3 regions of the Camelimonas sp. FR25 genome follow, and region 1 is predicted to be linked to each of the others. Evidence: predicted binding sites of a transcription regulator. Region 1 holds the regulator's gene; each other region holds the start of a gene.
What was found. Region 1 encodes LexA, which represses DNA repair genes until DNA is damaged. Its sites were predicted from a motif close to TGTTCNNNNTGTGTTCNG; they were not measured.

Region 2: a site for LexA is predicted at 2,615-2,632, ahead of recA (recombinase RecA). Genes of this name have one in related genera too.
Region 3: a site for LexA is predicted at 1,808-1,825, ahead of AC6A67_RS01815 (putative DNA modification/repair radical SAM protein). Genes of this name have one in related genera too.

The regions. Positions count from the first base shown of each region.
Region 1 is NZ_JCAWFG010000017.1:77,209-81,408, forward strand. Features, by position in the region: gene AC6A67_RS01385 (flavin-containing monooxygenase) at 1-719, opposite strand, end outside; gene lexA (transcriptional repressor LexA) at 1,190-1,915, shown strand; gene AC6A67_RS01395 (ComEC/Rec2 family competence protein) at 2,029-4,200, opposite strand, start outside.
Region 2 is NZ_JCAWFG010000005.1:15,087-19,286, reverse strand. Features, by position in the region: gene alaS (alanine--tRNA ligase) at 1-1,139, opposite strand, end outside; gene recA (recombinase RecA) at 1,455-2,540, opposite strand; gene cckA (cell cycle histidine kinase CckA) at 2,841-4,200, opposite strand, start outside.
Region 3 is NZ_JCAWFG010000017.1:189,876-194,075, forward strand. Features, by position in the region: gene AC6A67_RS01810 (UdgX family uracil-DNA binding protein) at 1-575, opposite strand, end outside; gene AC6A67_RS01815 (putative DNA modification/repair radical SAM protein) at 575-1,807, opposite strand; gene AC6A67_RS01820 (fatty acid--CoA ligase) at 2,113-3,753, shown strand; gene AC6A67_RS01825 (sugar ABC transporter ATP-binding protein) at 3,999-4,200, opposite strand, start outside.

The DNA.
Region 1 (4,200 bases):
AACCCGGTCAGCCCGCCATGGGAATCACCGCCGGTATAGGCATAGTCCCAGCGGCTGGTGTGGAAGCTGTGGCCGGCGAAGCTGTCGACGCCAGGAATGCCAGGCAGCTTCGGCCGCTCGAGCGGACCACCATTCAGGATGATGAATCGCGCAGAGATCTCATCGTCACGGCTGGTGCGCACCCGCCAGCGCGCGGCGCTTTCATCCCAACGCGCCTCGGTGACCACGGTCTGGAACAGGGCATGCGGATACAGGTCGAAATGCCGCGCGACGCGCTGCGCCTGGCCGAGAATCTCCGGCGCACGGGCGTATTTGCGTTGCGGGATGTAGCCAGTCTCCTCGAGCAGCGGCAGATAGATGTAGCTCTCGGTGTCACAGGCCGCGCCAGGATAGCGGTTCCAGTACCAGGTGCCGCCGAAGTCGCCGCCCTTTTCGACGATGCGGAACCTGTCGACGCCGATCTCGCGCAGCCGCGCGCCCGAGAGCAGGCCGCCAAAGCCGCCGCCCACCACCAGCACCTCCACCTCCTCACGCACGGGATCGCGGGTAAAGCCAGGGGCGACATAAGGATCTTCAAGATAGCGGGCGAAATCGCCGGCCATCTCGACATATTGCTGGTTACCATCCGTGCGCAGACGGCGGTCGCGTTCCTGCTGGTAGCGCGCCTTCAACGCGTCAATGTCGATCTGCGCGGCGTCCCTGTCGGTGGCGGCGGCCATTTGTTCTCTCCCACGCCTGCCCGACGGGCCGGCCCTGTCAGTATTTTTCTATATCAAATATGATACTGGTCAGTACCAATGATGCTGTCAACCATCGGAAACGCGAGGTCCCGCGCTGTTGACGGCACCTGTATGGACGCCGGGGGCCCACGCCGGCCGCCGCGCTGATCAGGTCATGGGCCGCGCAATCTGCCATTGTCCGTCCGTCAGCAAAGTTTACGCTGTCCTGGGCAAGAGTTGGCCATTTAAACAAGAGTTGGCCAATTAAATCGGCCGGCGACGGTCGCGCCGGTTGCAGAACACAGCGGGAACATGTAATACTGTTCATGCTTTGTTTCGACACAGATTCGGCGCTCGCGACGACTTCAGCATCAAGGCGACCACTTCGGAGTGAAGGGGCCGCCTCAGCCAGAAGGTCGTGAATTCCGACGGCAGCGCCCCGGGGCGGCGCGCAACGGGAATGTTTTGCGATGCTGACAGCCAAGCAACATGAGTTGCTGCGTTTTATTCATCAGCGACTGCAGGAAACCGGCGTGCCGCCGTCCTTCGACGAAATGAAGGAGGCGCTCGACCTCAAATCCAAATCGGGCATCCACCGCCTGATCATGGCGCTCGAGGAGCGAGGCTTCATCCGACGCCTGCCCAACCGGGCCCGCGCTGTCGAAGTTCTGCGGATGCCGGACCTGCAGGGCGACGCCGGGGCCGGATTCAAGCCGCGCGTGGTGATGGGCGGCAAGGCCGATGCCGAAGCGCAGGCGCCTGCGCTGCAAGGCCGGTCGGCGCCAGGCGCGGGCAATGCCCCTGATGCGCGCGGCGTTGTCTCCATACCCCTGGTTGGCAGGATTGCGGCTGGCGTGCCGATCAGCGCCATCCAGCAATCCGGCGACAGCATCCCCCTCCCCGCCGATCTGATCGGCACGGGCGAACATTACGCGCTTGAAGTGCGTGGCGATTCGATGGTCGAGGCCGGCATTCTCGAAGGAGATACGGTGGTGATCCGCCGTCAGGATTCGGCTGACAATGGCGATATCATCGTGGCGCTGATCGACGATGAGGAAGCCACCCTGAAGCGACTGCGCAAGCGCGGCAGGGATGTGGAGCTGGAAGCGGCCAATCCGCTGTTTGAAAACCGGGTGCTGCCTGCTGCACGCGTCAAGATCCAGGGCCGGCTGGTAAGCCTTTTGCGCCGCTACTGAGAGCGGCGCGCGGTGGTTGCTGCGTTTGGATGGTCGGACAAGGATTGTGGACTGCCCAACCTGGCGACGCCGAACTGTCAGAGCGCTATGGCGGATGTTCAGCGGACGACGTTTCATGGCTGATGAGTGATGGCGGTCGCTGTGTTCTGGCCGATCTGTTGCGGCGCTCCAATCTGTGATTCCAGGCGTGGTGGATCAGGCTGGTTGAGGGCGGGCCGTCTTTGCCAGGAGCCGGGCGCATGCGAGATGGATTGGCCTTCTGCTGGATCTGACATCTGGGGGTGGGATGGGGCTCCATGGACGCCCGGCTGAGCAGGCGGCGCCGGCTCGGTCGGCCCGATCGTCATGGGGTCGGCTGTGGTTGGCCGGCGCGGCGTGGGCGCTGGCCAAAGTACCGGCAAGACCCTACGCCAGGGCCAGCTTTCACCAGGCCGTCGCACCGCACGCAGGGCAATGTCGCCGTCGTTCAGCCAGACGCTCACCGCGCCGCTGCGGACCAGCGCCGGCCCGTCGAGCAGCAGCGCCGGACGGCAAGGCCCAGGGGCTGGCAAGCTGCTGATCAACACGTCAATGTGGCGGCAATCCCCCTGCATGGCCTCGGTGCGACGGGCCCAGACGACGAGGCCGCCATCATTGCGGCGGACCGCGCAGGCATTCGCGTCACAATTCCCGGTGTCGGGCCGGGATCGCGCGCCATGCGGCATTGCCAGGCCGTGGAGAGCGTACCATTGGCGCGCGACGAACGGAGACACCCGTCCGAGCAGCGCCAGCTGAACTTCGCCGTGCGCATCATCCAGACGCACCAGCGCGCCGCGACCGTTGCGGTCAACCATCACATCGGGCGGCGTGTTGGCTACCGCCAGCAGCAGCCCGGCGCTGGCAGGCGCCATGGCGAACCAGCGCAGCGGCGTGCGGCACGCCACGAACCAGAGCCACGCCAAAGCGATCAGGAGCAATGATGTATCGCCGGAGGCTGCGACCAGTTTCACTGCGCCAGGCGTTGCGGCGATCCATTCTGAGACCCACAGCACCGGCTCCGTCGCGGCGCCCATCAGCCACCAGACAGGCCAGTCCGCGCCAAATGGCGCGAGCGCCATGCCCAGCATCGCGGCAGGCATCACCGCCAGCGACAGAAACGGCAGCGTCATGGCGTTGCCAAGCAGCCCGAGCGGATAGATGTGCTGGAAATGCCAGATGCTGAAGGGCGCCGTTGCGATCTCGCACACCGCAGTCGCGACCAGAGTGGCGCGCAGCGGACGCCAGATCCAGCGCTGTAGCCAAAATGCCCTGTCGCTTTGCGGTTCGACATCGCCCCCCCGGGCGCCAAACGCAATGATCAGGGCAGCGACCGCAGCGAACGACATCTGAAAGCCTGGCGTAAGCAGACTTTCCGGCTGCCATAACAACAGCAGCACGGCCGCCAGCGCCAGATTGTGCAGGGACAGCGCCGGACGATCGATCAGGATGGCTCCGAGCAACGCCGCAATCATGATCAGCGCCCGCACCGTGGCGACGTCTGCGCCAGTGAACACGCAATAGGCGAGCGAGCCTGCAATCGCCAGGCTTGCCGCCAGCTTGCGCACCGGCAGATGCAGCGCGCACCAGGGCGTGAGGGCGAGCAAAGCCCGGGACGTCCAGAACAGCATGGCGGCGGCCAGCGCCATGTGCAGACCAGAGATTGAAAGGATGTGATAGATGCCGGCGGCGCGCAGGGCCTCGTTGGCCTCATCACTGATCTGGCCGCGCTTGCCCGTCACCAATGCCGCCGCCACCGCGCCCGCCTCGCCGCCCCAGGCCCCGGCGATCCGCCCGGTTAGCGCCACCCGCTGCCGGTCGACCCATGCCGCCCAACGCACGGCGACAGGAAAATCCGCTTCCCGCGCATCCGTAACGACAATGGGCGCGTGATGGGCCGTGCCCGTAGCCCCGATGCCGCGAAACCATGCGCTACGGGCAAAGTCATACCCGCCAAACATGTACGGATCAGGCGGCGCGGTCAGCCGCGCCCGCACCGCCACCACATCGCCCGGCAGAACGGCGCGCGCGACGACCGTGCCCGGCTCCGCATTGGGGCGGGGCGATGGCACGGCAAGCCGCACCAGCGCGATGTCCTTTCCACGCCTGGCGTCCGGCAGGACTGACGGGGCCAGCAACAATTGCGCGCCCTGCGGGCGCTGTTCGACCTGCACCACCAGACCGATGACCCCGCCATGCATGACGCCGCCCATGGTGGAGGTCGGGGCCATCGCGACTCGCAGGGCCGCCGCTGCAAATCCGCTGACCAC
Region 2 (4,200 bases), on a different contig from region 1:
CCAGCGGCCAGCTCGCGGGATTCGTCTTCGAGGATCGCGAGGCCACGCTCCAGCGTGCGGCGGAAGCGAACTTCTTCGAGCCGCAGCGTCTCAGTGATCAGCGCCTCGGCGCGTCCCAACTCCGGGAAAGCCTCGCCCATCTCCCGCTTCAGCGCCGGGAACAGCCGCCACATCAGCGGCTCGCGCGCGCCAAGCAGCTGACCATGGCGCATGGCGCGACGCATGATGCGGCGCAGCACATAGCCGCGACCTTCGTTCGACGGCAGCACGCCGTCGGCGATCAGGAAGCAGCAGGCGCGCAAATGGTCGGCGATGACGCGGTGGCTGACGCCCTGCGGACCATCCGGGTCAACGCCAGTCAGATTGGCGACGGCCATGATCAGCGCGCGCATCATGTCGGTGGCGTAATTGTCGTGGGTGCCCTGCAGCACCGCCGAAATCCGCTCCAGACCCATGCCTGTGTCGATCGACGGCCGCGGCAGGTTCAGCCGCTCGCCAGGGGCGATCTGGTCGAACTGCATGAACACCAGGTTCCAGATCTCGATGAAGCGATCGCCATCCTCATCCGGGCTGCCAGGAGGGCCGCCAGCGATATGGTCACCATGGTCGTAGAAGATCTCGGAGCACGGGCCGCACGGGCCAGTGTCGCCCATCATCCAGAAATTGTCGGAGGTGGGAATGCGAATAATCTTGCTGTCGGGCAGCCCGGCGATCTTGCGCCACAGGGCGTGCGCCTCGTCATCCTCGGAATAGACCGTGACCAGCAGTTTTTCCTGCGGCAGGCCATATTCCTTGGTGACCAGATTCCACGCCAGCTCGATGGCGTTTTCCTTGAAATAATCGCCAAACGAGAAATTACCCAACATCTCAAAGAAGGTGTGATGGCGGGCGGTATAGCCGACATTATCGAGGTCGTTGTGCTTGCCGCCGGCGCGCACGCACTTCTGCGATGAGGTGGCGCGGACGTAAGGCCGCTTCTCGGCGCCGGTGAAGACGTTCTTGAACGGCACCATGCCAGCGTTCGTAAACATCAGCGTCGGGTCGTTCCGCGGCACGAGCGGAGCCGACGGCACGACTTCATGGCCGTTCCTGGCAAAGTAATCGAGGAAGGTCGATCGAATTTCGTTGACGCCGCTCATCGCAAACACGCACTCGGACAGATACGGGACGACCGGTCGCCGCCCCTTCAGCACACGTCTTCTAGTGAGGCGAAGCGACCTTGTCGAGATTGCAAACCTGTGGCCCGGCGACGTCCGTTCAGACCTGCCGCCCAGAGGAGCCGCCCGCCTGACATCGCCATCTGGTCTCAAGCCATCTGACGCCGGCCCCTGGATCAATCCCGATGCGCGCCGCACAGACGATAGCGCCGGCTCATCGCCACAGCAGACGTGCGGCCAATGCCTGAAACACCAAGGGCGGCCGTGGGGCCGCCCTTGGGGAACTTTTCGCTGCGCTCAGGCCTGACCTTCATCAAGGTCATCGGCCGTCGGCTCAATATTGTCGAGGATCCGCTCCGCCAGGAGGCCAGCGTTCTGGCGGATCGACGCCTCGATACGGTCGGCGACCTCCGGATTCTGGCGCAGGAAATTCTTGGCGTTCTCACGCCCCTGCCCCAGCCGCTGGCTATCGTAAGAGAACCAGGCGCCGGATTTCTCGACGATGCCGCCCTTGACGCCAAGGTCGATCAGTTCGCCGAGCTTGGAGATGCCCTCGCCATACATGATGTCGAATTCGACCTGCTTGAACGGCGGCGCCACCTTGTTCTTCACCACCTTGACGCGGGTGGAGTTGCCGGTGACCTCATCGCGATCCTTGATCGCGCCAGTGCGGCGGATGTCGAGGCGCACCGAGGCATAGAACTTCAGCGCGTTGCCGCCAGTCGTGGTCTCGGGCGAGCCATACATCACGCCGATCTTCATGCGGATCTGGTTGATGAAGATGACCATGGTGTTGGAGCGCGAAATCGAGCCGGTAAGCTTGCGCAGCGCCTGGCTCATCAGCCGGGCCTGCAGACCAGGCTGCACCTCACCCATTTCGCCTTCGATTTCAGCGCGTGGCGTCAGCGCCGCCACCGAGTCGATAACCAGCACGTCGATGGCGCCCGAGCGCACCAGCGTGTCGGCGATCTCCAGCGCCTGCTCGCCAGTATCCGGCTGCGAGATCAGCAGATCATCCAGCTTGACGCCCAGCTTGCGGGCGTAAACCGGATCAAGCGCATGCTCCGCGTCGACGAATGCGCAGACGCCGCCCTTCTTCTGCGCTTCGGCGATGGTGTGCAGGGTCAGCGTGGTCTTGCCCGACGATTCCGGACCATAGACCTCGATAATGCGCCCGCGCGGCAGACCGCCGACGCCCAGCGCAATATCCAGCCCGATCGACCCCGTCGAGACCGTCTCAATTTCGACCGGCCGATCATTCTTGCCGAGGCGCATGATCGAACCCTTGCCGAACGAACGTTCGATCTGGGAAAGCGCTGCATCGAGCGCCTTTGTCTTGTCCATGGAGGAACCTTCAACGAGCTTGAGCGCGGGTGGCGACATTGTCCTGTTCCTTATGGCATGAGGCGTCGGGCAGCTTCAATGTGTTGTTTGTACCTCATTTGTTCCATGGTGCAAGTTCTTTTTTTGTTCTCATATCCGTTTTGACAACAAACGGATTTCTCTCGCCCGGACACGCCATCAACAGGCACGGCGCGGCTCGCCGCCATTGGCCCCCGTCTCGCGGCTTTATGGGCTGCGATTCCAGGCGGATCGGGCCCCTACGCCCGTTTCATCTTGCCTGCACGGCGACAGGCGCCAGGCCTGGCGTCGCTGCGCCGTGCACTGTGGACGCGCCCCAGCTCAGCCCATCTGCGCCTTCACCGCCTCGATCAACTGCTTGAGGCTGAACGGCTTGGGCAGGAACACGAAGGTCTCCCCTTCCGGCAGGTTCTTGCGGAAGGCGTCTTCGGCATAGCCAGAGACGAAAACGATACGGGCCCCAACGCCCCGCGCCCGCATTTCACGCAGCAGCGACGGGCCGTCCATCTCCGGCATCACCACATCAGACACCACCAGATCAACCGGCTCATCGCGCTCTTCGAGCAGCTGGATCGCCTCAACGCCGGATGCCGCCTCAAGCACGGTGTAACCGCGCGTGGTCAGGGCGCGCGACGCAAAGGCCCGCACCGCCTCCTCATCCTCCACCAGCAGAATGACGCCGCGTCCGGTGAGGTCCGCCGCCGGCCGGCGACTGGCCGCCACGCTGGGGCCTGACGCCTCGGGCCGCGCTTCCTCGATGTGACGCGGCAGGAAAATGCGGAAGGTCGCGCCCTTGCCGACCTCGCTCTCGCACAGAATATAGCCGTCGGTCTGCTTGACGATGCCATAGACCGTCGACAGCCCGAGGCCCGTCCCCTTGCCCACGTCCTTGGTGGTGAAGAACGGCTCGAAGATCTGCGACATCACCTCAGGCGGCATGCCGACGCCGGTGTCAGACACCTCGATCATCACATAATCGGCGGCGGGCATGCTCTCATCATAGCGGCGCGATTCGGCGGCGGTGACATTGCTGGTGCGGATCGACACCTGGCCGCCGTCTGGCATGGCGTCACGGGCGTTCACCGCCAGATTCATGATCACCTGTTCGAACTGGTTGATGTCGGCCTTCACCGGCCAGATGTCGCGCCCGTGGTGCACGTCGAGATCGACCCGCTCGCCGAGCAGGCGCTTGAGCAGCAGCGACACGTCGGCCAGCACATCGCCGACCATCACCACCTGCGGCCGCAGCGTCTGCCGCCGCGAGAACGCCAGCAGATGCCGCACCAGCGCCGCCGCCCGGTTGGCGTTGCTCTTGATCTGCATGATGTCCTGGAAGGACGGATCGGTCGGCCGGTGCTTGGCCAGCAACAATTCGCTAAAGCCGATGATCGCCTGCAGCACATTGTTGAAGTCATGGGCCACACCGCCGGCCAGTTGGCCCACGGCGTTCATCTTTTGCGCCTGGGCGAACTGGGCCTCCAGCGCCCGCTGCTCGGTGGTGTCGAGCGCATAGATAATGGCGGTCTCGTCATCGCCCTCGCCGTCATCAACGCCGCTGACATAAAACCGCGCCGACTTGCCGCCCTCGCCGGCCAGATGCGCCTCAAATGGCGCCGCCTCCTCCTGGTTGCTGGCGGCGCGCAAGGCCGCCTCAAGCCGCGGCGCATCCTTCTCGGCCACC
Region 3 (4,200 bases), 110 kb from region 1:
AGCACGCCATTGTCATGGCGCGCCGTGCCGAACGGCGTGGCGATCAGCCAGTCCATGTCGGCGAAACGTTTGGCGAAGAAGGGCGTCGCCACCTCAACGATGCGGTGCTCCGGCTCGAACCACGCCACGAAGCAGCGCCGCCCGCCCTCGGCCGCCGGCGCTTCGCGAAAGCGGACGAAGGCGTGCATCTTGTGGATGTCGCGACGCACCGCCTTAGACAGCGCCGCGATGCGTCGCGTCAGCGGATCGGCGGGATTGGACCAGGCGCGCGCATCACGCTGGTGACGGTACAGCGCCGCATACAGAAGGCCGGGTGTCTCAGGGTCACGATGGCACAGCGCCGTGCCCGCCTCGGCGATGAATGGCGCCGGCGCCTTGACCGGATGCGGCCCCTCTCCCAGCGGCAGCGGCGTGCGGGCGAACAGATCGCCGCTGTCATCGCCTGCCCCGTCCATATCGGCGTCCACCACGCGCCACACCACCTCGGCGGGGGCGATATGATGCGAGGCGAGGCTGCGGGCGATGCGCCGCCAGACCTGCGCCGTGCCCTGGGCGGGCAGATCGGCGCGATACATCAGAACAGGCTCAGCTGTTGCGGCGCGGGGGCAAAGCGGGCGCGCAGGCTGGCGCTGTCGGTCAGCCCGCCTGGGCGCCAGTCGGGCAGCACGATGAAAGGGCGGGCCCGGTTCATCGCCGCCCCCAGCCGCAACAGATCGGCGAAGCGCACCGGCCCCGAGCGGCGCGCCTGCAGGATGCGCTGCACGGTGCGGGCGCCGACGCCAGGGATACGCAACAGCATCTCCCTGGGGGCCCGGTTGACGTCGACGGGGAAACTGTCGCGATGCGCCAGCGCCCACGCCAGCTTGGGATCGATGTCGAGATCAAGCAGGCCGCCAGGCTGGCCTGCGGTGATCTCATCGGCGGAGAAATCATAAAACCGCATTAGCCAGTCGGCCTGATACAGCCGGTGCTCGCGCAGCAAGGGCGGCTTGATCAATGGCAGATTGGCGCTGGCGTGCGGGATTGGGCTGAAGGCGGAAAAATACACCCGCTTCAGGCCATAGCCGGAATAGAGATTGGCCGATGTGGCGAGGATTTGCCGGTCGCTGGAGCCATCGGCGCCGATGATCATCTGCGTCGACTGCCCCGCAGGCGCGAATTTCGCCGCCCTTTTGCCGGTGAAGCTGCGCTCACGCGAAGCTTCGCGCGCGAGGCGCACATCCGCCATGGCGGCGCGAATGGTCTCGGGCCGCTTCTCCGGCGCGAAATGCCGGATGCTGGCGTCCTGGGGGAGTTCGATATTGATCGACAGCCGGTCGGCGAACAGCCCGGCCTCATTGATCAGCTCCGGCGCGGCGTCCGGAATGGTCTTGAGGTGAATATAGCCCTTGAAGCCATGTCCCAGCCGCAGGGTGCGCGCCACCCGCACCATGTCGGCCATGGTCTGGTCGGAACTGCGGATGATGCCCGACGACAGGAACAGGCCTTCGATGTAATTGCGCCGGTAGAACTCCAGCGTCAGGCTGACGATCTCCTCCGGCGTAAACCGCGCCCGCTCCACCCGGCTGCTCACCCGGTTGACGCAATAGGCACAATCGAAAATGCAGAAATTGGTCATCAGGATCTTGAGCAGGCTGATGCAGCGGCCATCAGGCGTATAGGCGTGGCAGATGCCCGTGCCGCCAGCGCTGCCAATGCCGCCCTGGCGCGAGTCGCGCCGCTCCGTGCCGCTCGAAGCGCAGGAGGCGTCGTATTTTGCGGCGTCCGACAGGATCGCCAGCTTTTGTTTCAGACTAAGCGCAGCCATTGGAACAAAATAAGAACATTCGTGACATTCCTCAAGCGCCTTTGCTGCGGCGCCGCAGCGCAGCGCCGTAATGCCCTTGCGGCAGGGCGCATGGCGCGTCGCTCTATCTACGTGAGGCATAGGCAGCTGGATCACCGCGCCAGGCTGAGGCGGACGCAGTCGGGACCTGTCGCGCGGCGCGCGATCTGGTGTAGGCTGCGCGCAACAAGGGCGCGGCGTCTGACCACCACGGCGAGAACCGCAAGAGTGGGCGCCGCGATCCTTGACGACAGGCGCGCCGCAAAGGCGCCAGGGAGGCACAACGCATGAACTCGCAACAGCCCACCTCGGGGCTGGCGCCATCGCGCCCGCAGGCAACATTGCCCAGCGTCAAACCGACCGATTTCGCCACGCTGGGCGACGCGGTGCGCGGCCAGGCGGCGGCGCGGCCCGACGCCATCGCCTATGAATTCGAGGGCAGGCAAACCAGTTTCGCGCAATTGCACACAGACACCAACCGCATCGCCAATGGCCTTGCGGCGCTCGGGCTCGGCAAGGGCGACCGCATCGCCTGGCTGGGCAAGAACAGCGACGATTATTTCGCCTTGCTGCATGGGGCGGCCAAGGCCGGCGTGGTGCTGACGCCGGTGAACTGGCGACTGGCGCCGCCCGAGAGCGCCTATATCATCAATGACTGCGGGGCGAAGGTGCTGTTCGTTGGTCCGGAGTTCATCGATCTCGCCCGGCGGCTGGCGCCGGAGCTGCCGCAGGTGACGACCTTTATCGCCGCTGAGGGCGGGGTCGCTGACTGGCAGGATTTCCGCGCCTGGCGCGACGCGCACAGCGACAGCGATCCGCAGCACCAGGCCGATCGCCATGACGTGACCATCCAGCTCTACACCTCCGGCACCACCGGCAGGCCCAAGGGCGCCATGCTCTCGCACGCCAATCTGCTGCATATGGTGCAGGCGGGCGCAGGCCCCGACGCGCCGGCGTGGAACGCCTGGTCGCCCGAGGATGTCGCCTTGCTGGCCATGCCCAGCTTCCACATCGGCGGCGTGCAATGGGGCGTCAACAGCCTCGCCTTTGGGGCCAGGGGCGTGGTGGCGCGGGAGTTTGACCCGGAGAAGGTGCTGGATTTCTTCGAGCAGTCGGGAATCAGCCGCATCTTTATGGTGCCGGCCGCCCTGCAGATCGTGGTGCGCCAGCCGCGCGCCGCGCGCGCCGATTATTCGCGGCTCAAGACCATCTTCTACGGCGCCTCGCCGATCCCGGCGGCGCTGCTGCGCGAATGCATCGACACCTTCGGCTGCCAGTTCGTTCAGGTCTATGGCATGACCGAAACCACCGGCTCGATCGTCGCCCTGCCGCCCGAGGACCACGTGGAGAACAATCCGCGCATGCGCGCCGCCGGCAAGGCCATGGCTGGCGTTGAACTCGCCGTGCTGGGCGAGGATGGCGCGCCCCTGCCCTCCGGCCAGATCGGTGAAATCGCCACCCGCTCCGGCGCCAATATGGTCGGCTACTGGAACATGCCCGAGGCTACCGCCAAAACCGTGGACGCCGACGGCTGGCTGCGCACCGGCGACGCCGGTTTCCTCGACGACGACGGCTATCTGTTCATCCAGGACCGCATCAAGGACATGATCATCTCCGGCGGCGAGAACGTCTATCCCGCCGAAGTGGAGAGCGCCGTCTGCGACCATCCCGACGTCGCCGAGGCGGCGGTGATCGGCGTGCCTGACGACAAATGGGGCGAGACGGTCAAGGCGGTGGTGGCGCTCAAGCCTGGCCGCACGCTGACGGCGGAAGAGCTGATCGCCTTCGCCCGCACCCGCATCGCCGGCTTCAAGGCCCCCAAGTCCATTGACTTCATCGACGCATTGCCGCGCAACCCCTCCGGCAAGATCCTGCGCCGCGAACTGCGCGCCCCTTATTGGGAAGGCCGCGACCGCCAGGTCAATTGAGGCGGTTCAGGCGCTCTCGTTCTTCAAGCAAAAAACCCGGCGTCGTTGAGACGCCGGGTTTTTTGCGCGTGCTGGGACCGATTGGGTCGGGCGTGGCCCGTCAGCGCGCCATCGCGCCCAACCGCATGACAAGGCCTCGCCTCATGCCAGAACCCGATGAGTATGACTCATTGGGCTCTGGCTAAGCCCATGCGGCGCCCGAGCATTTCAGGATGCGGATGCGTCAGCATCTTCGCATCCTGGTATCAGTGGATCGCCGCATACATGATCTTGTGCTCATCCGCCTCCTCGGCGTCGAGCTCGGCGGCGATGCGGCCCATGCGGGTGACGAGGATGCGGTCGGAGACTTGCAGGATCTCTGGCAGATAAGACGAGATCACCAGCACCGCTTTGCCCTCATCCGCCTGCTTGCGGATGGCGGCGTGGATTTCCGGAATGGCGCCGACG